One region of the Rhizobium sp. CB3060 genome, then DNA from elsewhere that is predicted to be linked to it. Evidence: riboswitches for the same ligand, from Rfam matches in the RefSeq annotation. Region 1 holds a riboswitch; the other holds the start of a gene.
The links. A riboswitch is a leader RNA that binds a small molecule or an ion and turns the genes downstream of it on or off. The one in region 1 is predicted to bind cobalamin.
Positions count from the first base shown of each region.

Region 2: another riboswitch for cobalamin. It lies ahead of N2601_RS02250 (aromatic ring-hydroxylating oxygenase subunit alpha); the one in region 1 lies ahead of N2601_RS08610 (DUF1636 family protein).

Region 1 covers NZ_CP104158.1:1,749,071-1,763,940, forward strand. Annotated here, with positions in the region: gene N2601_RS08565 (hypothetical protein) at 48-254, shown strand; gene N2601_RS08570 (GlxA family transcriptional regulator) at 556-1,575, shown strand; gene N2601_RS08575 (diguanylate cyclase) at 1,595-2,923, opposite strand; gene N2601_RS08580 (response regulator) at 3,128-3,958, opposite strand; gene N2601_RS08585 (mechanosensitive ion channel family protein) at 4,154-6,784, opposite strand; gene N2601_RS08590 (DUF924 family protein) at 6,955-7,515, opposite strand; gene N2601_RS08595 (FecCD family ABC transporter permease) at 7,591-8,601, opposite strand; gene N2601_RS08600 (ABC transporter substrate-binding protein) at 8,667-9,626, opposite strand; gene N2601_RS08605 (ABC transporter ATP-binding protein) at 9,640-10,419, opposite strand; gene N2601_RS08610 (DUF1636 family protein) at 10,430-10,843, opposite strand; cobalamin riboswitch at 10,952-11,168, opposite strand; gene N2601_RS08615 (FAD/NAD(P)-binding protein) at 11,388-12,803, opposite strand; gene N2601_RS08620 (RBBP9/YdeN family alpha/beta hydrolase) at 13,171-13,770, opposite strand; gene N2601_RS08625 (SfnB family sulfur acquisition oxidoreductase) at 13,965-14,870, shown strand, end outside.
Region 2 covers NZ_CP104158.1:456,435-471,304, forward strand. Annotated here, with positions in the region: gene N2601_RS02210 (DUF6101 family protein) at 1-14, opposite strand, end outside; gene N2601_RS02215 (DUF1217 domain-containing protein) at 334-2,838, shown strand; gene N2601_RS02220 (DNA translocase FtsK) at 3,054-6,038, shown strand; gene N2601_RS02225 (MOSC domain-containing protein) at 6,118-6,669, opposite strand; gene N2601_RS02230 (FAD-binding oxidoreductase) at 6,722-8,152, opposite strand; gene N2601_RS02235 (L-threonylcarbamoyladenylate synthase) at 8,187-9,161, opposite strand; gene N2601_RS02240 (DUF6656 family protein) at 9,219-9,830, opposite strand; gene N2601_RS02245 (ACT domain-containing protein) at 9,931-10,344, shown strand; cobalamin riboswitch at 10,561-10,764, shown strand; gene N2601_RS02250 (aromatic ring-hydroxylating oxygenase subunit alpha) at 10,867-12,111, shown strand; gene N2601_RS02255 (hybrid-cluster NAD(P)-dependent oxidoreductase) at 12,114-13,202, shown strand; gene N2601_RS02260 (glycoside hydrolase family 25 protein) at 13,263-14,216, opposite strand; gene N2601_RS02265 (BA14K family protein) at 14,507-14,870, shown strand, end outside.

The DNA of each region.
Region 1 (14,870 bases):
CAAAGGTCGCGACCTTTCGGGCATCTGAGAACCGAAGGAACCTTGAAATGACCACGATAACCTATAGACACACCGGCAGGACGCATAGCTCGCTTCCGCCGAGCGCCACTTTTGTACCGTTCATCACGCGGATCTTCGATCGCTGGCAGCAATGGCGTTCCGAGCGCGAGCTCGAGTCCCTTTCGGACGACGTACGCAAGGACATTGGCTGGCCGGCCATCAATGAGGCCAAAAATTCCAAGGTCCAGCGATGATCGCAATATGCTTTGAATTCTGAAGGCGACGCTCAACCACGCCGGGTGTCGCCTTTCGAACATTTATGCATCTAAACGCGTATTTGGTTTTATTTTGATTATTGTCGAAATATATATTTGGTTGCTTCAGGAAATTGCTTACCCGCCTCGCCCGCTTTATTTAAAGCGTCAATTTTAGTGAGCTTGCACAAATATCTCTTTGCGGCCGCTATTTTCCATGCCAATGTCGCTATTGGACCATCGAGCCGACGCATTTGACGCAAGGAATACGGCATGGTCGTGGAGCATGGATTTTCCTGATATGAGCAAGACTCCGATTAAGACGCGTTCCCTGGTTTTCTTCCTCGTTCCCCATTTTACCATGCTGCCGTTTTCCGCTGCGGTCGAGACGCTGCGGATTGCAAACCGCATGCTCGGTTACCCCGCCTATACGTGGCGACTGGCCTCGACAGATGGCCAGAAGGTTTATTCCTCCAGCGGCATCGGCCTCGAGGTCAATTCGTCGCTTGCCGACGAGCGCCGCAATCTCGGCGGTGAAAACCGGCCCAACATGGTGCTCGTCTGTTCGGGCATTTATGTCGAGGAGTTCCACAATAAGTCGGTCAATGCCTGGCTGCGTGAGACGTATAATCGCGGCGTTGCCGTCGGCAGCCTCTGTACGGGCGCGCATGTACTGGCCCAGGCCGGCCTCCTGAACGGCAAGCGCTGCGCCATTCACTGGGAAAATCTCCCCGGCTTTGCCGAAAGCTTCCCCCAGGCGGAAGTCTATGCCGACCTCTATGAGGTCGACAGCAATCTCTATACCTGCGCCGGCGGTACCGCTTCGCTCGACATGATGCTCAACCTGATCGGCCAGGATTTCGGCGAAAACCTTGTCAACCGCGTCTGTGAGCAGCAGCTTACCGACCGTGTCCGCAGCCCGCACGACCGCCAGCGTCTGCCGCTGCGCGCGCGCCTCGGTGTTCAGAATGCCAAGGTGCTGTCGATCATCGAGCTGATGGAAAGCAATCTCGCCGAGCCCCTGTCTCTGCTGGAGATCGCCGACGATGCCGGCCTTTCGCGCCGTCAGATCGAACGCCTCTTCCGCCAGGAAATGGGCCGCTCGCCCGCGCGCTACTATCTGGAAATCCGGCTCGACCGTGCACGTCACCTGCTGGTGCAGTCCTCTATGCCGGTCGTGGAAGTGGCGGTCGCCTGCGGTTTCGTTTCCGCCTCGCACTTCTCCAAGTGTTATCGCGAACTCTACAACCGCTCGCCACAGCAGGAGCGCGCCGAGCGCAAGCTCACCATGTCGAGCAACCGCACCGGCGTCGTCGTCTGAGCTTGGCCGACGGAGGCGGCTATTCCGCCGCTTCCTCTGTCATCTTGGCGTCGGAATAGACCTGATTGCGGCCCTTGTGCTTGGCCATATAGAGAAACTGGTCCGCGGCGTTGAGATAGTTCTCGAACGCCTCATGGCCCGCAATCTCGGCCACTCCGATCGACACGGTCACCGACAATTCCTCGTCGTCCGCATTCACCTTCAAATTGGAGAGATTGACGCGCACCTCGTCGCAAAGAGCCGTTGCAGCGCGTGAATCCATCTCGGTGAACAGGATAGCGAATTCCTCGCCGCCGAGACGCGATAGCAGGTTCTCGCTGCCTTCGAACAGGGAATGAAGCCGGCCCGCGACGGCCTTCAACACCTGGTCGCCGATCTCATGGCCATAGGTGTCGTTCAGATGCTTGAAATGATCGATGTCGAGGATCGCGACCGAGGTCGGCCGATGATGGCGCAGGCACTCGTTGACGATCCGCGGGCCGTGATCGTAGAAATAGCGTCTGTTATAGAGCCCAGTCAGATAGTCGCTTGCTGCGGCGGCGCGCAATTGCTTGAGCTGCATCAGCGTTTCGACATTGTGGGCGATGCGGCATTGCAGCTCCTCGGCCACAAACGGACGATAGATGAAATCGCTGGCGCCGGCCTTCAGGAACATCGCCGACAACAGACGGTCGTTCGAAGAGGAGATGCCGACGACCCGCATCCGATCCGAACCGTAGCGGTGGCGAATACGCCGGGTCAGCTCGTAACCGTCCATATCTGGCATGTGATGGTCGGTCACCACCACTTCGATGTCGCCATAGTCGTCAAGCATTGCCAAGGCTTCGACGCCAGTGCCGGCTTCGGCCACCTTGAACTGCTGCGCCTCCAGAAGCTCCACCAGCACGCGCCGCGCCGATGGGACATCATCTACCACCAGCACCCGCGTGCCGCGATTGGAGATGGCGCGCCGTACGGTGGAAACGAGATTGTCGAGCGCGAATTCATTGTTCTTCAGAACATAATCGACAATGCTGCGCTCCATGATGCGGTTGCGCATGTCCATGTCGAAGGACGCGGTGAAAACCACGGTCGGAATATGATGAGCGATAGCGACATCCAGAGCCTCGCCATGGGGTGCATCCGGCAGATTGAGGTCGACCACAGCCATGGTGAAGCCGTGCCCCTCCGCCAGCGCTTCATTCAGCGCCTTCAGCGAGCCGCAATGGGTAACGCTGAGGCCGAGTTCGGTTTGGAACCGGTGGGACAGGACAGAAGAAAACATGCGCGAATCTTCAACCAGAAGTATCTTCTGGCTGCCGCGGCGATGACCACGGCCATCGCTGAGGAAATCCACGCGGAACACCATTTGCCTTCACGTCCTCCCAGACTACCCGGCAGTCGCTGGTCGCATCTGCCTATCCCGAGCGAGATGAACGCCCGCCCCTCAACTCCATCGTGAACAGGATTCGTGAAGAAATTGGAACCAGAGATTGCAGAAATCTTGTACAGAAGATGAATTATCCTCATATTTTGTATTTCTGAACATCACCCGGTTCCTACTTCCTCCATGTCAGGCCCTCAACTTTACCTGCTGCATTGATTGGATCTGCAGCAGCGTGTCGAGGTTTTGGTTCACGCGGCAATAGAATTCTTCGTCGATGAACGGCCGCAGGATGAAATCATTGCCGCCGGCCTTGAGAAAACGCGCCGATAGGAGCCGATTGGTAGAGGATGAAACGCCGATGATGCGCAGCTCGTGCGAACCGATACTGGCTCGAATGCGACGCGTCAGTTCGAAACCGTCAATATCCGGCATGTTGTAGTCGGTAACCATCAGGCCGATGTCGCGATTGGCTTTCAGGATCTCCAGCGCCTTTGTGCCGTTCTCGGCGACGCTGACACGGAAATTATAGCGCTTCAGACGGCTGGACAGCAGCGCACGCGCCGTGGCGCTGTCGTCGACGATCAGCACGTGATGACGATGATTGGTCAGGAATCGGCAGATCGACTCGGCCAGCAGATCGACGGCGAAGATGTTGTCCTTGAGAATATAGTCGACAATATCCTTCGCAATCAGTTCGTCGCGCATGCCTTCCTGGAACGTGCCGGTGAAAACGATCGTCGGGATGCTGAGATCGATCAGATATTCCAGCGCCTCGCCCTTTTCTGCCCCCGGCAGATTGATGTTGGAGATCGCCAACCGGATCGGCTCCGACGACTTGTCGTAAGCAAACTGCAACTCTTCGAAATTCCTGCAGATTTCGATGTCGATATCGAAGAGTTCCTTCAGCTTCGTGCTGATCATCGACGTAAAGACATTCGAGTCCTCAGCGAGAAGAATGCGCGCTCCAGCAAGAGAGCCGCCGGAATACTGCATTCCCGAAATACCCAAAAATGGCATGATTAAACCTGCTAATAGAAATCGGCCCCATTCGAAACTTCTACAGCAAAGCACTTGAATATTTATTAAGTCGACTGGTTTCCCATAAATGAAAAAGACGACCGCCGGCCGCCTTCTCATATACTATACTCTGGACGTTGCCGCTCGGATAAGGTCATCAACCGCCCTCGCCCGCTGCCACGCCGTGCGATCACATCACTGGGCAGATGCCTTGCCGCGACGACGAGTGCCGCTCCTGACCTCCAGCGGCTCCGGCAGTTCCTCTTCGACCTGCGGAGCGATGTCTTTCACGACATCTTCATTGACGACTTCCGGCCCATCTGCGGAGTCGGCCAGATTGGTGGTCGCCAGCAGATCGGTCTGCCTGCCGCGCTTGCTGTCGCGGACGATGTGCAGCTCCTGATGCGGATAGGGAATAGCAATCCCCTCCGCCCGAAACCGTTTCAGAATATCGATGCGCAGATTGTTGCGGATTTCCATGCCGTCGGAGAGATCGGAGAGATAGAAGCGCATTTCGAAATCGAGCGAGGACGGACCGATGCGCAGGAATTCGACATGCGGCTCGGGATTTCTGAGCACCTTCGGGATGTCGCGCACCAGCTCCAGCAGAATGTCCATCACCCTCTGCGGATCGGCATCGAAGCTGACGGAAACCGGGATTTCAGAGCGCGCCAAGCGGTTGCGGTGCGTCCAGTTGCCGACGGAGCCGTTGATCAGCTCCGAATTCGGCACAATGATCGACTGCTTGCGGAAGGTTTCGATCTCAGTGGCGCGTACCGAGATGCGCTTGACGATGCCTTCCGAGGTACCCGAGACGATCCAGTCGCCGACCTTGAAGGGCCGCTCGACCAACAGGATCAGGCCCGAGACGAAGTTCGACACGATATTCTGCAGGCCGAAACCGATACCGACCGAGAGCGCGCTGGCGACGAGCGCCAGACTCGACAGGTCGATGCCGGCAGCCGAAATGGCGATGATAGACGCCACCGCTACGCCGAGATAGCCGATGCCGGTCTTCACAGAGTTGCGGACACCTAAGTCCACCTGGCCGCGCGCCATGACGTTGCTGTCCAGCCAGCGCTGGAACCAACGCGTCACGAGATAACCGCCGGCAAAGAGCAGAACGCCAGCGAAAATGCCGACCAGCGAAATCGACATGTTGCCGATGCGGATTTCGGTGAACAGACGATAGGCAATCAGCTCCAGATCCTGGATATGGAATCCCCAGGACAGCAGGATCAGCGGAATGCCGGTCATAAGCGCGACGGCATAGGTCGCAAGGCCGGCCCCGAGACCAGCCTGATCGAGCGCAACGTCGCCGAGCGCGAAACGGCTTTCGAGGAAACGTCCAATGATCGTCTCGGCAAAAACGCCCTGCCTCGACACCGACTTGCCGAGCTGGAAGCCGAGATACATGGTCGCCAGAACGGCGCTGGTGACGATCAACTGCGTTGCAATGAAGCGCGCCAGGCCGACATAGCCGATAAAAGCCGTGAAGATCAGCAATGTACCGAGCACCCGAAGGATGATCGCCATGCCATGCGGCCAACGACGGCCTGGAGCATCGGGATTGCCGTTCTTTGCAAGGATCGGCGAACCGAAGGAGGCGGCAATCAGAATAAGACCGATCAACAGAGCCGCAAAGAAGCTCTTCGCCACCGTGACGACAACCGGCGATCCCATGGATTCGCTGATGCGGTCGAAAACATAATCAAGACCGTTGACGACGGCCATGGCCTGCATGCACCAGCTCAGCGAGCGGGCACCTTTGTTGGACAGCTTGACGAGCCGCCAATGCGGCCTGAAGGGCGCAAAAACGGCATTGGCCAGGCGGCCGACGAAATAGACCAGTCCGATGAAGCCGAAGAGAGCGGCCAGGACAGGCGCGATATCCGGCCGCAGCACGTTGAAATTCGACAGGAAGAAAAAGGACGTAACGAGGAATGCGACCAGCGACAGCGTGCGGATCAGCGTCGACCAGAAGGCGACCGAGAGGCGGCTAATATAGGGCGGATTTTCAATGTTTTCGTCCCGCACATAATATCTGCGGAACAACCGGTAGCCTCCGGACAGAAAAATCAACGCCGCACCAAGCGACAGGAAGAGGGCAGCCATAAGCGACCCAAGCTTCGCCTTCACGACAAAGCCGATCCAGCTTGTTACGGCAGTGCTGAACTCTACGCCCTCGTTGACAAAGGCCGTTCCAGCATCCTCGAATGTGGTGGCGGAAACGCCAGTACGCTTGAACAGCGTCTCGGCAAACAGCTTGCGGCGCACTTCGACAAGTTGCATCACAAGCCGGTTACTCGCAGCAACGAGATTGTCGGCGTCGACAGTCACGGCGCTGATCTGCGAACGTTCGGCGTTGAGACGGTCGCGCTCCTGGGTAACGATCGCGGCTTCCGGCGGCTGCCCCTCCTTGGGCGGCGCACCGAGCTGTGTCAGGCGCGCGTCAATCTCGGTAGTGCGCGGCTTCAACCGCGCCGAAATCGCCGCTACGGAGCGATTGAGCTCGTCCGCCCGGCCGGAAAGGGCGACCAGCGCATTGTCATCAGCGCCCTCTTCCTTGGAGTCACCTTCGATCGAGGCGAAGTCCTTCTTTGCCTTGGCGAGATCGGCAACGGCAGTCTCCAGCAAACCGTTGGCGAGCTGCGCCGACTGCGGCGCTTGGCCTGCGGGCTGCTGTTCCGGTTGCTGCGTCGGTTGTGCCTGCTGCTGGCTTTGCGCAAAAGCCTGCCCGCCCATCAAAGGGCCGGCAACAATGGCTGCGCTCAGCCCCATAAGCAGCACGGGCAAAAAACGGAGACGGTGTTTCAGCGGGCGCAAGCAAAGCTCCTCGTCGCAGTAAAGTCGCCGGCGACGAGTAAACGGATTCGCCGCACGAAAAAACGGAAGATCGGATCTTCCTAAACTGTGATTGCGAATTTCATATTCCCTTGGCCTACGCCTTGTAAGGCAAAGAAAGGCGACACAAAGGCATTTACACCTTTATTCCCTCAGAATCCTGCTCCAGGCTCGGCGAGATAGTCTTTCTCAGCCTCTGTCGACACCCGGCCAAGGAAGACATTGCGATGCGGGAAGCGGCCGTAGGCGGCGATGATGGCGCGATGGCGAACCGCATAGTCGATCTGCTCTTCAAGGCCGAGCGAACGGAAAAGTGCCACGGACCGATCCTGTTCGGCCAGGTCTTCGGCATGCTCGAAAGGCAAGTAGAAGAATATCCGTCGTTCCGCCGGCATCCCTCGATCTGCGCCGAGCTGCAAAGCCTCTTTCGCCTCCTGCAAAGCCAAACCATCCGTCGCAAAGGCCAGCGGCGTGCCGCGATAGATGTTGCGGGCGAACTGATCGAGGACGATGACCGCTGCCAGCCGGCTTTCGGGCGTTACGCACCACAGATCCGGCACGCCAGCCGCCAATGCCAGATGCGTGTCGCGAAACCGACGGCGCATCTCTTCGTCAAGAGCAACGGTGGAGCGGAACCAATCCTCGCTCGTGCACTCCTCGAACCAGAAGCTCAGCACTTCCTCTGGCGTACAAACAATCGGATCTGCGGCCATTCGCTCCCTCCCGGCATGCCCGTCGGGAGATAGGTCCACGAGCGGCGGGTGGCAATGGTGAACGCCGCCCGTTGGTCACCTTTTTCGCAGGATCAGAATGAAGGCAATGCCGCCGACCAGACCGGTAACGATGCCGATCGGCATGTCCTCCGGCGCCATGACAAGCCGCGCAGCAATATCGGCCCAGACCAATGTCAGTGCCCCGAAGGCGGCGCTAAGCGGCACGACACGGACGTTGTCGCCGCCGGCGAGAAGCCGGACGAAATGCGGCACCATCAGTCCGACAAAGCCGATCGCGCCCGAAAAAGCGACCATGACGCCCGTCAGCAGCGCCGTGACAACAAACAGCATGAAGCGGAATTGCGAGACGGCAATGCCGAGCGTCGCTGCCGTCTCATCGCCCATGGCAAGCGCGTTGAGCTCCCGTGATTTCAGCATCAGCACGGCAAGGCAGACAAGCAGCACGCCGGCCGGATAGATCAGATGCTGCCACTGCGCCAGCCCCAAACCACCGAGCATCCAGAAGACAACGGTATTGGCCGCCCTGGGGTCGCCGAGAAAAATCAGGAGATTGCCGAGCGCGGTAAAGACAAAGGCGACGGCGACGCCAGACAGCATCAGCCGGTCGGCTGATTGCGAGCGCGTCAGCCGGGTCACCAGCGCTACGGCGGCGATCGCGAGTAGCGCGCCGGCGAAGGAGAATAAGGGTACGGTCAGTAGCCCAAGGATGAGCCCGGTGTGCAGTAGCGCCAGGATAGCACCGAAAGCGGCACCTGAGGAAACGCCGAGAAGATGCGGATCGGCCAGCGGATTTCGCGTCAAAGCCTGCAGCACAGCTCCGGTGACCGCAAGCCCGGCACCCACGAGCAACGCGAGAATGACGCGCGGAAAACGGACGTCCCAAACGATGCTTTCCTGTCCGCCCGACCAGGTGATTGGAAACAAGCTGGCATGCAGCTTGTTGCCGACGATCGACCAGACGGTCGCAAACGGGATCGGTGCCGCACCGAAGGAAACGCCCGCCGTGATCGACATGGCGAGGAGAGCGACCAGGAGAGGGATTAGAATGGGAAGGCCAATACGCATGCGAAAATCCAGGAAGCGATCCGATCCGCTCAGTGATCGACTGGACGGATCGGCATTGTCGTTCGTTACATCGCTTCCGGGTGGAAAGCCTTCGCCAGCGTTGCGATCGCCTCGATATTGCGCGGTCCCGGCGTGGCCTCGACATAGGGAAGCACGACGAAACGGTCGTTCTTCACCGCGTCGATGGTCTTGAAAGCCGGATTGTTCTTCAGAAATGCGATCTTCTGGGCCGCCGTGACTTCGCCGTAGTCAACGATGACGATGACCTCGGGGTTTTTCTCGATCACAGGCTCCCAGGAGACCTCCGTCCAGCTCTTTTCGACATTGTCCATGACGTTGGTGCCGCCGGCCGCTTCGATCATTGCCGTCGGGATGCCATAGCGGCCCGAGGTGAAGGGCTTTTCCTCACCGGAATCATAGACGAAAACACGGGTCGGCTTCTCGGCACGGCTGATCTTCGCCTGGATACCGCCAAGCTGCTTGCGATAATCCGCCACTAGGGCCTCCGCCCTATCCTCGACACGGAAAATCCTGCCGAGATTGAGCAGGTCGACGAACATGTCGTCCATGGTCGGCTTGTTCTTCTGCATGACGAAGATGCAGGATTCGGTGAGCTCATAGACCTTGATGCCGAAGGGCGCCAAAGTCTCCGGCGTCACTTCGCCGCCCACTTTCATGCCGTAGTTCCAGCCGGCGAAATAAAAGTCGGCATTGGCTCCGAGCAACACTTCCTTGGTTGGATATTTCGGCGACAGCTCCGGCATTTCCTTGATGCCGTCCCGCAGCTTCTCATCCAGCGTCTTCCAGCCGGAAACCCCGGTGTAGCCGACCATGCGATCCCTTAGCTTCAGCGCCAGCATCATTTCCGTGAGGTTGACATCGTTGGAAACGGCGCGCTCCGGCGCCTTGTCGAAAGTGACATCGCGATTGCAGCTACGCACGGTGACGGGCTCGGCCAAAGCACCGCCGGCAAAGAACGTGCCGAGCAGCAAGGCGGTAGCGGACAAGGACATGCGGAAAGACATGGATGGCTCCAAATTATCGAAGAGAAAACGTAAAACGATGGGATGTGTCGCCCACGACCTGACGGCTCGCTTCGACACGGAATGCGGATGAGATGCGCTCGGCGGTCAGAACCTCGATTGCCAAGCCATGGCCGCTCAGACGGCCGAAATCGAGCACTGCGACATGCGTGGCGAAATCGGCGGCGAGATTGATGTCGTGCAAGGTCGTGATGATCGTCCGACCAAGGCCTTTCAGCAGCTCCAGTATTTCGAGCTGATGGCGGATATCGAGATGGTTGGTTGGCTCGTCGAGGATAATCAGCTCCGGCTCTTGCGCCAGCGCGCGGGCAATCAATACCCGCTGCTTTTCGCCGCCCGAAAGCGACGCGAATTGCCGGAGCGCCAGATCCTTGAGCTCCAGGCGGACAAGTGCTGCCGCGGTCGCCGCATGATCCTCCTCGCTCCAACGCGCCATGCCCTTGCGATGGGGAATGCGGCCCATCATCACCACATCGCGGACGCTAAAGGGAAAATCGCCCGGCGTCTCCTGCAGGACGACGGCGATACGCTGCGCCGCCTCGCGCGGGCCGATCGACCAGAGATCGATGCCGTCGAGACGCACGCAACCCCGTTGCGGCCGGATACCACGATAGAGGCAGCGCAGCAGGGTCGATTTACCCGCCCCGTTCGGGCCGATGATTGCCAGCCGATCACCAGCTTTGACGGACAGGCTGATGTCCCGGATGATCGGTTTACCCTTATGCGGGCCCCAGGTGACGCCGTCAGCTTCCAGTCGCAAGCATTTTTCCAGCATGACCCCGCTCCTACTGCAAGAGCGTTGCTTGGCGTTCGGCCGAAACGATCGCAGCCGGAATGCGCGCCAATGTCTTGCCGCCCAGCATTTTCGGGCGTTCGCCTTCCCGTGTCAGGCCATCGGGCCGATCGCGGTAAAGCTCGGCGAAGGAGACGAGTGCCCCGATATCCGCCTCGCCCGCGATGTCGCCGAAGAGGTAGGTCGCCTTTGCCGTTGCCTGGAAGGCGACGGTGCATGGCCGATCGCAGCCGGCCATGCAAACGCTGCCCTCCAGACTGAAATCGTCGGAAAGTGCCGCGCCAGCCTGGGTAATGGCGGCCTGTAGATGCTTCAGCAAATCAAGACCGGGACGGCATGGCGCGCCGACGTGACGGCAATTCGTGCATACGGTGATCCGATGCGTCTGCTCTCTCGCTGTATCCATGAAAAGCCTCCCGGAGATCTCGCCGGAGGCAAAGTCAAGATAGGGCCTGCGGACACAAACGCGCCCTCGCCCAACCACTGAATTTCCATCGGAACACCCCGTCCGTTGCGGTTGACGTCATCGATGGCAGGTCTCCTGGCTCGCGGGTCACAGCCCGTTCGCACCTTCCCGGCATGAAGCCAGTGGCATGTCGCGAACGCGCTCTCCGCTTACAGTTGCGGGGGCAGCCACGGTTTTGGCCCCTGATGGGTAATCCGCACCGTGTTCCCTTTTCAGCCGCCCTCCGGATGATTCCGGCGGCAGCACCATCGGTATGGTTCATCTCACAGAAAATCGAAGCGAGCAATGGTAGTGTCATTGAGGTCTGCACTTGTCCCCGAATTCCGGCTGGCGTGAATGGCAAGCGCATTTGTTATGTTATTACGTTACTAATTTCAATCAAAAAATAAGGCATGGCGATGAGGCCGAAGCTCGTATTCATAAGGGCTGTTGAACATGGCAAATGACCTCGCCTCCGAGTTTAGGCGAGCGACAAAAATCCCAATCACACCGCCTTGCACTGCGGATAGAACCGGGCCGCCACGCCTTCGGCGGCCGCATAGGCCTGCGTGACGATCTCGGGCACGAGATCGATGTCCGGCAGGCTGCCGAGCCCCAGCGGGCCGATGGCGAAAAGTCCCTCGATTATGCGGCCATCTGTGGAAAGCGCGCCCGTTGCTTCGACAGCAAGGCCAAGACCGAGTTCATCCTGTGTGGCGAGGCCCGCGTTGATCAGGCTCCGCATCAATGGCGTATCGAGATCGGGCTCCCGGCAGCGGCAATCGATCACCTCGTCGGCATAGATCTGCTCCACGCCCTGCTGACCGGCCGGCTTCAGCATCAATCCGGTCGGCGTGCGCCGTAGAAATTGCCCGCAACGCGACAGCGTATTACCCTCCGCCAGCTCCTGCCTCAGCCGGACATACAGAGCCTCCGGCAGACGGTTTCTATGGCTGTCGTAAAGGGCGCGCAGATGGCGGTTGAATTGCTGCTTCTGTCCGGCCGGCAGCGAGCGCCAAAGGGAGCGCGCATGTTTGCGCAGGCCGTTCATGACGGATTGCCAGCTTTGCCCGCTCGCCTCCGCATTCTCGCAAGCCCGCCGAATAAAACGCACAATCTCGCTGAGACTGCCGGGCATTGCTTCTGCAGGAAAGACCGGATCGGCATTGCTGCGGGTGTGGCTCTGCGGCAGAAAGCCGTGTCTCGAAACGATGGTGATCTGCCCATCATAGCCGTTGTCGCGCATCTGCAGCAGCCGGTCCACGACGCGCAGACCGCTACCGAGCAAGACCGTATGCGGGCGCGACACTAGGCGGCGGGCGCGGACCGTCGTCGGCGTCGCCACCGGTTCGCCGCTCTGCGGCTCGTGATCGGCAATGCCGTAACCAGTCGCCAGGACCACGGTGTCGAACGGGGGATAGACGGCGCCGGCGCTCTCCACCAAAAAGCGGTCGCCATGGCTGCGGCGAAGGCCGATCACCGTCTCGCCGCTGACCTGCACCGCAATATCCCGCCGCGAGGACAATGCCTCGGAAAAGCGCTGGTACACATAGTCGCTGAAAATGCTTTTGGGGACGAATATCTGCAAAAAGCCCGGTATGGCCGCCGGCACGGCACTGCGGAACGCGGCATTGCTACAGAGCCAATCGTTGAAATCATCGGGATCGCCAGCGGAAACCGAGAGATCGCGCACACGGCTGTTCAGGATTTCGCTGCTATGGCCGGAAGCCAACGCCTGACCGCCGCTGACGCTGGAATTGGGGTCGAAGAGCTGCAGATGAAAAGGCGTCCGCACCGTCTTCATCAAGGCGATCGCCGTCATCATGCCGGAAAAGCCGCGGCCGATGACAGCGATGCGCGGCATCGCATAGGCCTGCGCCGAGGCATTTGCCCTGGCAGAAAAAAGTCCCTGAACCGTCATATCAACTCCTGGGGCAAGAGGTGGTCGATCATGCTTTTCTGAGGGCACGCTGATACTTTGCCTGTGACCCGCACACAGCTCGCGGCCATCAAACGCTCGGCCGCTAGAGCGCCGCGCGTCGTAAACGCATTGGACGCTCTGGTTCTTGAATCCAGGGCATCCCTCTACCTGACGGGATGCTCTGGGCGGGCTCCCATTCAAGCTAGGAAGCCCGTTGCCTTCGTCAACCTGGACACACATCGAGCCATTGACGGCTCGACAAATGTCATTGTCGCTATTGTCTACTTATTTAGTCGTATATGAAAGCGCGAAAATGCGCCGGTAGCAAGCGCTTTCTTGCGACCGCATTTTTCATGGAAGACGACGCTTATGGCATGGCCCCGCACAGGACGTCGTGCAACGGTGGTCTTGCCCGCCTGAATTGCCGATCCTCGACCCCCTTCGTGAACGCGGAAAAGAGTTGGAAGCCCTGCTCCCATCGGCCAAAACCGCTGGCGATATTGATGTGGCCGGCATGGCCGAGATCATGAAGCTCACTATCCCATCGCGCGGCATGATGCCGAAGCTCGACGAAATCCATGTACGGATCATCGCGGCTGCCAACGACAAAGCTCGGAAATGGCAGAGCTTTAGTCGGCATTGTGCCGAAATCGATGGCGCCGGGATGCAGCCTCTCCGTCCGGTCGAGATCACAGGGAGCCACAAGAAAAGCGCCTTTCACATGCCGGGCGGCGGGGCGATCTGCGAGATTTGCGGCAAGCAGGCATCCGAGACTATGCGTGACGAGCCAGGCTTCTTCCACCCGCTCCAACTCTCTCTCCAGCGCCGCCAACCAGTGTTCCAGCACCGGCCTCGACCATGAAGCCTGACGGACGATGGCCGCAGAGGTCTTATCACGCGCCCAATGGCGCTGCCAATGCCCCTCGGCGGAGCCGTTTAAACCCGGAAGAATCAGTGTCGCGACCACGGCGCTCTCCTGGATGCGAGCGATGGCTGCATTGAGCCGCCCGCTTACAATTTCTCCATTCGGTGCCTATTATGGCGGATAGCGAAATCTGCATAAGCAAAGAAAATCTATTGTATAGTAGATCTATAGAAATTACGATCATAGCGCTTTCGCATAGCTAAGTCACTGATATGCCATCGTTGATGGGGTTATGAATGGGAACTGTTTCACAGTTGCACGAGCGCACCAGACCGCTCGCACACCGCATTCAAAGCGACGAGGAAGCGCTGGAAATCGCGCGATCGCTGGCCATCCAATTTGCACGGCAGGCAAGCGACCGCGACATCAACCGGGTGTTGCCCTACGAGGAGCTGGAGGCCCTGTCGCAATCCGGCCTGCTCGGCATCACCACTCCGTCCGAATATGACGGCATCGATATTTCCAACTCCGTTCTTGCCGAAATCATAGCCATTCTGGCCGAAGCCGATCCTTCGATCGCCCAGATTCCGCAGAGCCATTTCTACATTCTGGAAGCGCTTCGCGTCGATGGCAGCGAGGAACAGAAGAATTTCTTCTTTACCAGGGCGCTGGCCGGTGACCGCTTCGGCAATGCATTTTCCGAAGTCGGCACCGGAACGGCCGGTCAATACAACACGCGCCTGACATCGGACGGGTTGGGCTATCGCGTCAACGGCCGCAAATTCTATTCCACCGGCGTACTTTTCGCCGACTGGATCGGTATTTTTGCGCTGAACGCAGACGACGAACTCACCCTGGCACTTGTCCCGCGTGGCGCTGAAGGCATCCAGATCATGGATGATTGGGACGGTTTCGGTCAGCGCACATCCGGCAGCGGCACCACCATTCTGCATAATGTCTACGTTAACGCCGACGCTGTCGTCGCGCATCACAAGGGCTTCGAGCGGGCGACGACCATCGGTTCGGTCGGCCAAATTATCCATGCCGGCATCGATCTCGGCATTGCCCGCGCCGCTTTCACCGAGACCGTGGAGTTTGTGAAAACGCACGCACGCCCCTGGATGGACAGCGGCGTCGAGCGAGCGGCCGATGATCCGCTGACCATCGCCAGGATCGGCCAGATCGCCATTCGCATCGAGGCA
Region 2 (14,870 bases), 1.3 Mb from region 1:
ACGGTATTTGTCATCTAATCTCTACCCTTGCTTTACCTGAGAGCCGGTTTTCCGGTCTTCTTACGGAGAACGTCATGTCCTCTCGTTGGGTGCAGATTAGGCGGCCCCCCTTCCAGACAGCTTAAAAATCGCGGTTAAGAAAACTTTGCGTCCTCAAATGGTTAGCAAAGTCGAATGCATCAGGGTTTCCATAACGTGAATGGGAGCGCGCAACCGGTCGTGCCGATTTGGTGCACGCGGCGGCCGAAGTATTGTAAGTCTCAGGTAAGGTTTATCTGCGAGAATGCCGATAGATTCGCCGCTATATATTAGAGATTTATTGGACGCCCGCTGATGATATCCACCTATCTTGGCTATTCGATCGCGACCCGAAGCATGGCGACGACCCTCAATCAGGTGGCATCGCAGACGCAGAACAAGCGTGCGATCGACTATTACAATGCCAATATTGGCAAAGTCACCAGCGTCGACGATTTCATGAACGACTATCAGCTCTATAGCTACGCTATGGAAGCTTACGGCCTTTCGGACATGACCTATGCCAAGGCCTTTATGAAACAGGTGCTGACCAGCGACCTCAGCGACTCCACTAGTTTCGCGAACAAGCTGACGGATTCGCGCTACAAGGAATTCGCCGCCGCGTTCAATTTCGGCACGAGCAGCGATACGACGGCGCAAACCAGTGAACAGGAAGGCGATCTGGTCGGTCTTTATCAGCAGTCCTTTACGACTGAGGAAACCAACGCCGAGACTGAAACCAATTATTACAGCCAGAACATTAGCAGCGTTAAAACCGTCGACGATCTCCTTAGCAATACGCGCTTGCGCAATTACGTGCTGCAGGCCTACGGGATCGATCCGACCTACGTGTCGAATTCAACTCTGAAAAAGATGCTGACGAGTGATGTCAGCGATTCGACCAGCTTTGTGAATCAGAACGGCAGCGCTGCCGACAAGGCGCTCGTCGCGGAATTCAATTTCAATTCCGACGGAAGCGTGAAGACGTCGACGGCGGACGCCGATACGACCTACTATCAGAACCAGATCAGCTCGATCACCTCCGTCGACCAGCTTACCTCCAATCCCAAGCTGTTCGACTATGTCAAAATCGCTTTCGACATCCCAACCTACATCACCGCTGACCAATTCAATGCCTCGGCCGAGGATGCGGGTGTTGCCAAGACGAACGGGCTCACCGATGTGATGGCGCAGTTCAATTTCCAGGCCGACGGCACGGTTGCCAGCGGTTCGCAAGCGCAGTCCTCCACTCAGCTCAGCACGACGACGGCCGCCTACGCAACCAACTATCCGGGCGGTCCGCAGACGCTCGGCCAGACGGCCGAGGTCATGAGCGCCTACAATTCCACCGTTCCCTCATACACGACCGAGGTCGGCGCTACCGATAACGATCTTTATTACAAGGATCACATCGGTTCCATCACTTCGGTCGATGAACTGACCTCGGACACCCGGCTTTTCGATTACGTCAAGACAGCCTACGGGATCGATGCGAGCACCCCCGCTATCGTATTCAAAAACGCGTTCGCCGACTCCAAGACGGCCTCCATTTTTGGCCTCACCGACGTTGTTGCGGCGTTCAACTTTCAGTCGGATGGTACGCTGGCGTCCGGCGACGTGGCGCAGTCTCAGGCCGAGATCAATGCGGCATCGACCGGCTATATGAGTAATTACGCGACGTCGCAGACGTCGCTCACCACGGATGCGGTCAACAATTACAAGACCCGCATCGCCAGCGTGAAGGATATTGACGACTTCTTCGCCACCAATGCGACCGCCGACAGCGACGATTCCAATGACGATCTTCCCGAGCTCTACCAAATGGCGCTGCGCGCTTACGGCATCAGCTCGGACGAGATGTCGAAGACGCAGATGAAGAAGGTTCTTGAAAGCGATCCCTATGATTCGAAGAGCTATGTCAACTCGCTCAAGGACACGCGTTTCACCGATCTCGCCAAGGCCTTCAACTTCGGCAGCGATGGCAAGCTGAAGCAGCCGGTCCAGGCTCTGTCGGAGACGCAGATTAATAATTACATTTCCGAATATTCCAGCGACAAGCGGGCCGGACTGACGGGCGCTCAGCTCACGAAGGCCACCAGCGACGCCAAGGATGCCGCTACCTATTTCGCGACCAATATCGTTAAGATCACCAGTGTCAGTGACCTTCTCGCTGACAGCAAGCTTACCGATTTCATCCTGACTGCCAATGGCATCGACCCGAAGAAGGTCACCACCGCCACGCTGAAGAAGGCCTTCGCCTCCGATACGACTGACTCCAAGAGCTTCGTCAACACGGATGATGGCGCTCAGTTCAAGAGCATTGTCGAGGCGTTCAACTTCGACACGGATGGAAACCTGACGGACGCGAAACAGGGTACGGCGCAAAACCAAGGCGCGATCTCTCAGACGAACGACCTCTTCCTGCATCAGACCCTCGAGGATCAACAGGGAGAGACCAATCCTGGTGTTCGCCTGGCGCTTTATTTCCAGCGTAAGGCGCCCGACATCCATTCCATCTACGACATCATGGGCGATAGCGCGCTCTATTCGGTCATGACGACGACCTTTAACCTGCCGAGCTCGATCTCCTCGATGGATGTCGATCAGCAGGCCAAGGTGTTGGGCAGCTATCTTGATGTCACCGACCTGCAGGACCCGGACAAGGTCAACAAGCTTCTGCAGCGGTTCTCCGCCATGTACGATATCGAGAACAACACCACTTCGTCGACATCGCCCGCCCTATCGATTCTGTCGGGTTCCTCGAGCGTCGGCATCAGTGCCGATACGCTGCTTTCGATCGCCCAGCTTTCCAATAAATAACGAACAGCGCCAAAATTGATGCCTCGCGCCGCTTCGATGTGCGGCGCGAAAGCCGTCGGCATACCTGTTGCAGCCGTGCCGGTATGGGTCGCCCTCGGGTTCTGGAGACGCGGAATAAGTGCGTTCGAGGCCGATAAGAAGGAACTTATTAACCGTCCTTGCCCTATTCGATTTGAGAAGCCATCGGCAATATCAATGACTGGGTTGCAGGTCTCATGCGTCTTTCTCGAACGAACATTTCGAATGCGGCAACCGGCTTCCAGCAGGAGGGTGAGCCGGACCCGGAGCAGGTCGCAGAAGAGGCCCGCCGGGCCGAGCAGATCGCTGCCCGCCGCGCATTCCTGGAAGAAAAGATCCGCAATGCGCGCGAAGCAAAGCGGCGCGCGGAAGAACAGCGCCGTGCCGAGGAATTGCGGCATGCCGAAGAAGCTCGCCTGCGAATCGCCGCCGCGCCAAAACCTGTCGTGGAGGCCTTGCAAGCCAGCACGGCGGCAAGCGGCCCCATCATGCCTGTCACGCCGCACGGGATCTCCGCAGAGGAGCTTGCCTCGCCCGGCTGGCAAAACGCCTTCCTGATGGGACCGAACGTCCGTTTCACCCGCACGCGCGAGACCGAGATCATCAGCCGGCGTCCGCCCGTGGAACCTGCGCCCACCTCGGCGCCCGCGGCCGTCAACCACGCCGCAATGCGCGTCATTGAGCCGCCGGTGCCCGAATCACATGGCTCTATCGATCGTCCGCAGATGGACCAGTCGGCAGAATTCCAACTGCCGCCATGGGAAGACATGCCGTTCGTGGGTGAGACCTTCAAGCCTACCGTAATTCAGAAATCTCCGGCGATGCAGCCGGACGCATTGGAGATGACCGTCATCGCTACCGCATTCCATAGAGCTCCCGCGATCGCGCTGGATGCCTCCTCGTCGCTGCCGAAAGTTGAAGAATCAGTCGCCGCGCCTGTGGTCGAATCGCGGCTTGCCCATCTCTCGGATTTCGCCTTCTGGGACGCCATGCCCTTCGATGGTGAATTCCTCTCCGCCATCAAGGGCAAGCCGGTCCAGCCGATGCTCGTTCCTGAGATCCAATCTGAGGTCGAATCGATCGTCGCGAAATTCCGCGTCGTCGAATGCCGCCGCCCGTCGCCTGCCGTAGACTCACCGCTACAGACCGAAATTTTAACGGCCGTTGCCTCCGCCGCACCTGCTCCGGCTATGGAGCCGGCCCCGGTCGGCGCATTCGTGATGGACGAGCTTGCCGCGCTCGAAGCTGCGGTACTGGCGCCCTTTGTGCCGGCCTCGATCGAGGCCGCAGCGCCGGTCGAAGCGGACGCAAAGGTGACGGAACCTGTCGCGTTCATCCCGCCCGCCTTCGTCACCGCAGTATTTGCCGGTGAGGCAGAGGCCATTGTCGAGGTTCAGCCGGCTGCGGCTCCGAGCCTGCCTTCTCCGGCTCCGGTCATGGTCGTCGCGCCGATACCGGTTCGCACGCCGGCGCCGGCTGCGGCCGCTCCCATGGTTGAAGCAAAGCCGGTCATTCCCGCCGTCGAAGCTGCCAAACAGCGTCTGATCGATCCGCCGCCGCCGCAGATTACACCGCGCAGGGCTAATGCCTTGGCTCTTCCGGAATGGCGGCCGATCGCCCGCAGCGGTGAGGGTGAATATGAGCTCCCGCCCCGCGAACTGCTGCAGGAGCCTGCCGCCCGGACCGGCGTGATCATGACGCAGGAAACGCTGGAGCAGAATGCCGGCCTTCTAGAAAGCGTGCTCGAAGACTTCGGCGTCAAGGGCGAGATCATCCATGTCCGTCCAGGTCCTGTGGTAACGCTCTATGAATTCGAGCCGGCCCCCGGCGTCAAATCCTCGCGCGTCATCAATCTCGCCGACGATATCGCTCGCTCGATGTCGGCTCTGTCAGCCCGCGTCGCCGTCGTTCCCGGTCGCAATGTCATCGGCATCGAACTGCCGAACGTCACCCGGGAGACCGTCTATTTCCGCGAAATGATTGAGTCCGCGGATTTCGAGAGGAGTGGCTACAAGCTGGCGCTTGGCCTCGGCAAGACGATCGGCGGCGAGCCTGTCATTGCCGAACTCGCCAAGATGCCGCATCTGCTCGTCGCCGGCACCACCGGTTCGGGCAAGTCGGTCGCCATCAACACGATGATCCTGTCGCTGCTCTATCGTATGACGCCGGAGCAATGCCGCCTGATCATGGTCGATCCGAAGATGCTCGAACTCTCCGTCTATGACGGCATCCCGCATCTGCTGACCCCGGTCGTTACCGATCCCAAGAAGGCCGTCATGGCGCTGAAATGGGCTGTGCGCGAGATGGAGGATCGCTATCGCAAGATGTCGCGCCTCGGCGTGCGCAATATCGACGGCTATAACAGCCGCGTCGCTTCCGCCCGTGAAAAGGGCGAGACGATCCATGTCATGGTCCAGACCGGCTTCGACAAGGGCACGGGTGCCCCGATCGAAGAACAGCAGGAAATGGACCTGACGCCGATGCCCTATATCGTCGTCATCGTCGACGAAATGGCCGACCTGATGATGGTTGCCGGCAAGGAAATCGAAGGCGCGATCCAGCGTCTGGCGCAGATGGCGCGCGCCGCAGGCATCCACCTAATCATGGCGACGCAACGTCCCTCGGTCGATGTCATCACCGGTACGATCAAGGCAAACTTCCCGACCCGCATCTCCTTCCAGGTGACCTCGAAGATCGACAGCCGCACCATCCTCGGCGAGCAGGGCGCTGAGCAGCTCCTCGGCCAGGGCGACATGCTGCATATGGCCGGCGGCGGGCGCATCTCGCGCGTCCATGGTCCCTTCGTTTCGGATGAAGAGGTCGAAAAGGTCGTCGCACATCTGAAGACTCAAGGGCGGCCGGAATATCTCGATACGGTCACCGCCGACGAGGAAGAAGACGACGAGGAAGAAGACACGGCTGTCTTCGACAAGGGCGCCATCGCCTCGGAAGACGGCGACGATCTCTACGAACAGGCGATCAAGGTGGTCATGCGCGACAAGAAGTGCTCGACCTCCTACATCCAGCGCCGCCTCGGCATCGGCTATAACCGCGCTGCCTCGCTCGTCGAGCGCATGGAAAAGGACGGTCTGGTCGGCCCCGCCAACCATGTCGGCAAGCGTGAGATCATCTCGGGCAACCGCAATGGCGGCGGCAATTCGGGCCAAGACGATTTCGATTGATCAAGCAGGCTGCAAGGCTAGCGCGACATGAGAGCGGCATAACGAGGCGGCTTTCCAACGGAAGGCCGCTTCTTTTTTATCAGACGCGCTCGAGCTTGATATGCGGCAGCGGCGGCAGCTCGACGCGGATGGCGTCATCGGGTTGCACGCGGCCACCCTGCGAGACGATACCCATGATGCCAGCCTTGCGGATCAGACCTCCATCGGCATCTTTATCGAGCACCGCATGCAGCAGGCCCTTCTGGAAATCGTCGATTTGCTTGCACGGGTTGCGAAGCCCAGTCACTTCCACGATCGCTTCCTCGCCGATATGCAGGCGCGCCCCTTGAGGCAGGGAAAGTAGGTCGATCCCTCGGGTCGCTATATTCTCGCCCATGTCGCCCGGAGCAACAGAGAATCCCTTTTCTGTGAGTTCGTCGAACAGCTCCTCGTGGATAATATGCACTTGACGCAGATTGGGTTGCGTCGGATCGACCGCGACGCGCGAGCGATGCTTTACCGTCACCCCCATATGCGCGTCGCCTTCCACGCCGAGCCCCGTCAGCAGTTGAATGTGATCCTTGTTCTGCTTGCTGAAACTATGCACGCCGCTGCTGCTGACTGACGTCACATATACGCGTTTGTCGCCCATGCCGAACCCTTCCATAGCGTGTTGCTACCCGTTTAAGGCAGCCAACCGGCTCTCAGATCTTGAGGACTTTTCCCGGATTCATGATCCCTGCCGGGTCGAACGCCGTCTTAATCCGGCGCATCAGATCCATCTCGATTTCAGGGCGGATCGAAGCCAGTTCGTCGCGCTTCAATTGCCCGATGCCGTGTTCGGCGGAGATCGAGCCGCCATGTTGCAGCACCAGCCCGTGCACGATCTTGTTCATTTCGCGCCAGCGGCCGATGAACTCCGCCTTGTCCGCTCCCACGGGCTGCGAGATGTTGTAGTGGATATTGCCGTCGCCCATATGGCCGAAAGCGCAGATGCGGGCGCCGGGCATGGCGGCCATCACTGCCTTCTCCGCCTCGTGCATGAATTTCGGGATCTGCGCGACCGGCACGGAGACGTCGTGTTTGATCGAGCCGCCCTCCGGCTTCTGCGCGTCCGACATGCTCTCGCGCATGTGCCACAGCGCCTTTCGCTGCGCCTCGGAATTGGCGATGGTCGCATCCTGAATCAGGCCGGCCTCGTAACCTTGCTCCAGCAGCGTCGTCATCATCCTCTCGGCGGTCTCGGCCGAATCCGATGTGGAGATATCGATCAGCACATACCAGGGATGCACTGTTTCCAGCGGATCGCGCACGCCCGGAATATGGCGAGCGGTGAACTCGACGCCGATGCGCGGCATCAGCTCGAAGCCGGTCAGCGCCGGGCCGCAGAGGCTGGCCGCATTCTTGAACAGTGTCAGTGCGTCTTCGGTCGATTGGATACCGGCAAAAGCCACCTGATGGCCAAGCGGTTGCGGGAAAAGCTTCAGCACCGCGCCGGTGATAACGCCGAGCGTTCCCTCGGCGCCGATGAAGAGGTCGCGCAGGTCGTAACCGGTATTGTCCTTCTTCAGCCGCCGAAGACCGTTCCAGATTTCGCCGGTCGGCAGCACCACTTCAAGGCCGAGGCAGAGCTGGCGCATATTGCCGTAGGCAAGAACGGCCGTGCCGCCGGCATTGGTGGAGAGATTGCCGGCGATGCGGCAGGAGCCCTCGGAGCCGAGCGACAGCGGAAACATGCGGCCATGCTCTTCCGCCGCTTTCTGCACATCAGCCAGGATGCAACCACCATCGACGATCATGGTATTGCCGACCGGATCGATGTCGCGGATGCGGTTCATGCGCTCCAATGAGAGGATGATGTCAGAGCCGCCCTCGCGTGGTGTCTGGCCACCGACAAGGCCGGTATTACCGGTCTGCGGCACGATGGCCGTGCCGGTCTCGCTGGCGAGCTTCAGGATTGCCGAAACCTCTTCTACCGAGCCCGGCTTCAGGAGCAGGGGCGATGCGCCGCGATAGAGCCCGCGATTTTCGATAAGATGCGGTGCGATCTCCGCAGGGTCCTGCACGGCATGCTTTTCGCCGACGATCGCGGCAAAGCGATCCAGAAGGGCGGAGGAGGGGGCGGAGCTGCTCATGGCGTGTCCTTTGCCGATGTGTCTTTGACCGGATTTACTCTCTGGGCGCGGCCGCGCGGCGCAGGCGGTCGTTGATGGCTTCGCCGAGGCCTTCGTCGGGAATGCTGGAAAAGGCGATCATTGCCGCGCCGCTGCCATCGGCGCGTTTCATGAAATCGAACAGATTGGCGGCGGCTTCCGCAAGATCGCCGGATGGGCTGAGATCGAGCACCATGGCCGCGTTCTCCGCACCGGCAATGTCCGGTCGCCCAAAACGGATCAACGCCTCGCCCGGTAAAACAGCAGTCGCATCGAGCCGCACCGCAGCACCTGGCGCATAGTGCGAGGCAAGCATGCCTGGCGCTTCAATGGCCGGCGAGGCGCCGTTCTTGCGCTTGAGCGGCTGACCTGCGATCCGCTCGATCTCCTCAGCCGCGAGGCCCCCCGGCCTCAGCAGGCGCATCTCCCCGTCCTCAACCTTGACGATCGTCGATTCAACGCCGACAACCGAAGCGCCGGCATCGAGGATGAGTGTAATCCGTTCGCCGAGATCGTCATGAACATGATCGGCGCTGGTGGCGCTGATCTTGCCGGACGTATTGGCGCTGGGGGCGGCGAGCGGCCGGCCGAAGGCGCGGATCAGCTCGCCAGCAAAACCCTGCGGCACACGGATGCCGATCGTATCAAGCCCCGCGGTCGCCAGCGGATGGATATCGCTTTCCGGCCGCAGCGGCAGCACAAGGGTCAACGGACCGGGCCAGAAGGCTTCGGCCAGCTTCCGCGAGATCGGGTCGAAGATCGCATGGCGTTCCGCCATGGCGAGATCGCTCATGTGGCAGATCAGCGGATTGAAGCGGGGCCGCCCCTTGGTCTCATAGATGCGGGTGATAGCAGCGGGATTGGTGGCATCGGCGGCAAGCCCATAGACCGTCTCGGTCGGCAACCCGATCGGCAGCCCCTCGGCAAGCGTTTCCGACGCCGCAGCTATAGCCGTTTCGGGATCCTGGAGAATGTCTATGTGTCGCGCCATGGCCTGACCGTTGTAGTTCAGGCCGTTCTTATGCTTTTCAAGTTTGGGGATCAATGATCAAAGCTGGCGAATGATGTCGCGGAGCTGTTCGTTGCGCGCGCCAAGCAGCAACACGTTGCGGATGGCGATCTGCGGATCGTGTGTGTGGAAGAGTACGCCGTTGCCTCGGACCTCGCGGTTGATCGTCAGTTTCTTTTCCGGCGATTCCTGATCCGGCAAGACGGCGACGGCAAAATACATCCGCGAATATTTCAGGCTGATATTTTCGAAGAAATTGTCGTTCTGCCCGATGCGGGCAAAGAAGTTGGCGATGTAGAAGGCCCAGCTCACCTCTTCATACTGCGCAAATTGCGTTCGCGCCGCAGTGACATGGCAATAACCGAGATGCGGCGTGTCCTTCAGCGTGTGATGGAAGATCAGCTTCGGAAAACGAATCGATTGGTGAAAGCTGTTCAGCCGATCGTGGGTCTTTTCGCCAGCATTCCGCAGCTTATTCGCCGTGCGCTCGGCCACTTCCTCATAGCTGAGATAGCGCCGCTCTTCGGCCAGCCAATGCGCCCTGTCGCGGGTGATGCGGCCGGTGCGCAGGAATTCGCTATGGGAGGCCGCCGGCAATTCCGGTTCCGGTTCGGCGGGCTTCTTGGCGTCGAAATATCTGAGCTTGGCCATGGCGGCACTCTCGGTATGGGTATGGATAGCAGTTAATAGATCGCCTAGCTTGAGCCGGGCTTAAGCGCGCCACGCTGGGATGTTTGGAAGGATCAGAGCCATGCCGGGTATCACCGAACTCAAACTGCTGATTGCGAGCATGAAGCCAAATCTCATTGAAGGCGAATTCGTCTTTTGCTGCGTGCCGCCTTCAATGCTGACAGACTATATCCATTTGAAGCCGATCGGAATGTTCCACGAAAAAGAGGGAATGACGCTGATCCTTCCGATCGAGGCCGCCCGGCAGGCGGGGCTTCCGGCTGAACCCGCCATGCGAATGATTAGCCTAGACGTCCATTCCTCGCTGGAGGCCGTGGGCTTGACGGCGGCCTTTGCTATGGCACTCGGAAGCGAGGGCATCAGCGCCAATGTCGTTGCGGCCTATTATCATGACCATATCTTCGTGCCGATCGCCGATGCCGAGCGTGCCATGGCGGCATTGAAGGCGCTCTCCGCCGGACAAGATCGTCCCTAAAATTCATCGCCCATCGCTCTGTCGCAATCAAGATAAAGCGTCATGGAGCGCAGAATGGTTCACACGGACGATCGTCTTGCCGGGACCGAGCTAATAGTTTGAATTGGTTCGTATTATCGCGACAAAATTCGCGTCATTTCCAAGCTTCATCTCACCTGTCGCCAATTTCGAAGCCGATGTCGCATTGCAGCAGAGCGACGCGTGAGGCGGGAGCTATGATGACCTCAATCTCAAGGTGCCGTCTATTAGGGAGGCGGAGAATTGGGAAGCCGGTCAAAATCCGGCGCTGCCCCCGCAACGGTGGTGGAGTGAGGCATGGCAGATAAAGCCACTGGGTCGAGAACAACCTGGGAAGGCGCCATGGGGTCCTCTTGAGGACCGCTCCAGAGCCCGGAAACCAGCCTTGGGGACGACAGATTTCACTGACCGCGGCGGGCAGTCGGGGGGTAATGCGTTGGGCTGTTTAAGGCCGGCCGGTGCATGTCCTCTGCCTACTGCCTGGTATTGCACGAGGATAGGCACATGGATATCGGCACCGACGTTTTGCGACAATTGAAGAACCGCCGCCAGGGTTTCAGCCTGGAGCAGGCCTTCTACACCGACCCCGATTATTTCAAGCTCGACATGGAGATGATCTACTATCGCGACTGGCTGTTCATCGGCCATGATTGCGAAGTGCCGCGGGCCGGCAATTATTTCACGGTCCAGGTCGGCGATTATCCCGTCGTTATCGTCCGCGGCCGGGATCAGGTCATCCGCGCCTTCCACAATAGTTGTCGCCACCGCGGCTCGCGTGTCTGCGCATCCGAGCGCGGTTCTTCGGCCAAGCTTGTCTGCCCTTACCATCAGTGGACCTACGAACTCGACGGTTCGCTGCTCTTCGCCCGGCAGATGGCGGAGGATTTCGACAAGAGCCAGTTCTCCCTGAAGCCGGTTCACTGCGAGAGCGTCGGCGGCTACATCTTCATCTGTCTGGCGAAAAACGCCCCGGATTTCTCCCCGGTCCGCGCCGCGATCGAGCCTTACATGGCGCCGCATCGCATCGGCGAGACGAAGGTCGCCTTCCAGAGCACCATTATCGAAAAGGGCAATTGGAAGCTGGTATGGGAGAACAATCGCGAGTGCTATCACTGCGCCGCCAATCATCCGGAGCTCTGCCGTACCTACCCGGAAGCGCCGACCATCACGGGTGTACAAGGTGCGATGAACGATCCCCTCATCACTGAGCACTGGCAGCGCTGCGAAGCCGCCGGCTTGCCGAGCCAATTCAAGATCGCACCCGATGGTCAGTTCCGCGCCGCCCGCATGCCGCTGATCGAAGGGGCTGAAAGCTACACCATGTCCGGCAGGCGCGCCGTCAAGCGGCCGCTATCGCCTGACGTCACCATCAACAATATCGGTGCGATGATCCTGTTCCATTACCCGACAACGTGGAACCATCTTCTCGGCGACCACGCCATTTCCTTCCGCGTGCTGCCGATCAGCGCCGAGGAAACCGCGGTCACCACCAAATGGCTGGTGCATAAGGATGCGGTAGAGGGCGTCGACTATGACCTCGAGGAACTGACCCATGTCTGGACGGAAACCAACGATCAGGACCGTCGCATCGTCGAGGAAAATGCCTTCGGTATACGCTCGCCGGCCTATGAGCCCGGCCCCTATTCGGAACTCCACGAGGGCGGCGTCATGCAGTTCGTCGAGTGGTACTCGAATTTCATGATCAACCGGCTGCAGGGCGATCAGGCCAAGCTGTCGGCGGTTGCCTGAGTATGAACATGACCATCTCTCTCCGTCATCAGCACCTGGATCAGATGCAGCCATGGAGCGACAGGCAGCATCTGCTCGAATGCCTGTCGGCAACGCCGGAAGCGCCCGATGTGATGACCTTCACATTCCGCTCCGACAAGGATAATTGGTTCCGCTATCTGCCGGGCCAGTTCGTAACCCTGGAACTGCCGACGGCGCCCGAGCCGGTCATGCGCACCTACACGCTTTCCTCGACACCGTCGCGGCCCTTTTCCGTGGCCGTCACGGTGAAGGCGCAGAAGGACAGCATCGGCACGCGCTGGATGTTCGAGAACCTGAAGCCCGGTATGCGCATCAAGGCTTTCGGCCCGCTCGGCGATTTCAGCCACATCCGTCATCCCGGCGAAAAATATCTCTTCGTTTCGGCCGGCTCCGGCATCACGCCGATGATGGCGATGACGCGCTACATGGCCGACACAGGGCCCTTGTCGGACATCACCTTCGTCAATTGCTCGCGCAGCCCCGCCGACATCATCTTCCGCTCGGAGCTGGAATATCTCGCCCGCTTCATGCCGAACCTCGATCTCGGCTTCATCGTCGAAGGCTGCGGCCGCACCGATCTCTGGTCGGGGCTGAAGGGCCGCATCGACAAGGCAAAGATCGGACTGCTCGCGCCAGATTTCATGGAACGCACCATCTTCTGCTGCGGCCCTGAAGTCTTCATGGATGCCGTCCGCTCCATGCTGGAAGCCCACGGCTTCGACATGGCGCGCTACCATCAGGAAAGCTTCCAGCCGGCGCAGGCGGCAACGCCGCTGGCCGAAGTCAGCGATGACGCGTCGATGGACGCGGCGACCTCGATCCGCTTCACCATGGCCGGCAGGGATGTCGCCTGCGCCCCAGGCCAGACGATCCTGCAGGCCGCGCGCGGCGCCGGCGTACGCATCGGTGCTGCCTGCGAATCCGGTCTCTGCGGCACCTGCAGGGTGATGAAACTGTCGGGCGAGGTCGAGATGAACCATAATGGCGGCATCCTCGACGACGAAATCGACGAAGGCTACATTCTGGCCTGCTGTTCGCGGCCTAAAACGGATGTGCAGATAGAAGCCTAAGCCTTTTGAATCGAGACTACTTATCCGCTATCGGGCGGCTCCCGCCCGATAGCGGATGCGCTAGAAATCCTGATAATTCAACTCGTTGATCTCGACCGTCTTCGGCTGCGTTGCGGCGGTGACGATTGGGTCGACCATCAGCGAGACGAGCGTCTGCAACGGCGCGGTACAGCTTGGTCCCTTGGCAATGATCATGGGTGCAGGTTCCGGCTTTGCGGGCAGCAGATCGCCCTGCGGCCAGATCTTGGCGAGCTGCACCTTCGTCATCGCCACGACATTGACATCGATATCGGTAAGCGTCCCCGGCACGCGGTAAGGACAGGCCTTCTCCGAGCAATTGTCGGATGAGGAGAATTGCCAGAGCGCATAATTGTCCCAATTGCCGAGCGGGAAGGTGCCTTTTACATCCGGCTTGTAGCGCGCATACCACAGCGGCAGCCGCGACAGGATCGGATAGTCCTCGCGATGATCGGCAATATACCGGGCGGTGTTGTGATTGGTATAGAGAATGGGATAGCGGCCGGTTCTCACCTTGATGTGACCGACGAAGATCTGCGCGTCATCGAGCGACATGAACTGGGTCGCGTCCAAGCCGTCGATATCGAGCACCATCAATTCGTCCGGTTTCGGATCGGCATAATCCAGAAAGTGATTGGCCTGGTCGACCGGGTTGCCGGGCCGTCCAAGGTGGTAGGCGCCCCAGAGCAGGCCATTCATTTTGGCCAGTATGCGGCGCGTCTGATACAGCTCGCGGCTGACGGCATATTTGCGCCACATCGTCTTGCAGTGCGCAAAGGTGTCGCCGGCATGATCGCCCGTGCAGCTAAAGCTCTCTGGCAGGCCGTCGGAAGCCTTGGAGATGAAAGCGGCTATGCGCTTGTCTTGCAGAAGCTGATCCCAATCGATGGTATTCAACTCATAGGCATCGACGATAAGGGCGTTCTGGGGGTCGTTCCAGGGTGGGTTCTCAGCGGCCGCAAGCCGGGAAGCCGGTCCGAGCAGCGCCAGAACCATCAGGAAACTGCAAATCAGAGGGTGAGTCTGCCGGTATCCCTTCATGAAACAATGGTAAGGATCGGTGGTTAATCCCTGGTTAAGGATGGGATCGCTAAAAATTTACCGTTGGGTCCGCATAACCCCTTAAATTTGTACCGATTTAAGGGAAACACTATGCGCCGCTACGTCCCGCCGCGTCATATTGGACGCGCGGCGCAGCAGGTATTCGAACCCTGTTTGGGGAACCTTCCCCAATTAGGAACGTTCATTGCCTTAAGCACAATGTAAGCCAGGGAATGGAGATATAAATGCTTGGTTTCCGTGCAAGAATTGCGACTATCGCTGTTTCGGCCGCTGTGGCTCTGACGAGCTTCACCCCGTCCTTCGCAATGCAGATGCCTGCCGCGCCCGTTGCGGCGGCAGACAAGGCCGCCCCTGCCGACGTTCAGCAGGTTCAGTGGCGCCGCTATGGCGGTTATCACGGCGGGTACTATCCGTATTATCGCCGTGGTTGGTATGGCGGCTACCGCGGTTATCCGGGCTATCGTTATGGCTATCGCTATTATGATGGCTATTGGTACCCGCTGGCGGCCTTCGGCGCCGGAGCCATCATTGGCGGCGCGATTGCCAGCCAGCCGCGTTATGTTGCCCCGGCCGGAGGCATCAACCCGC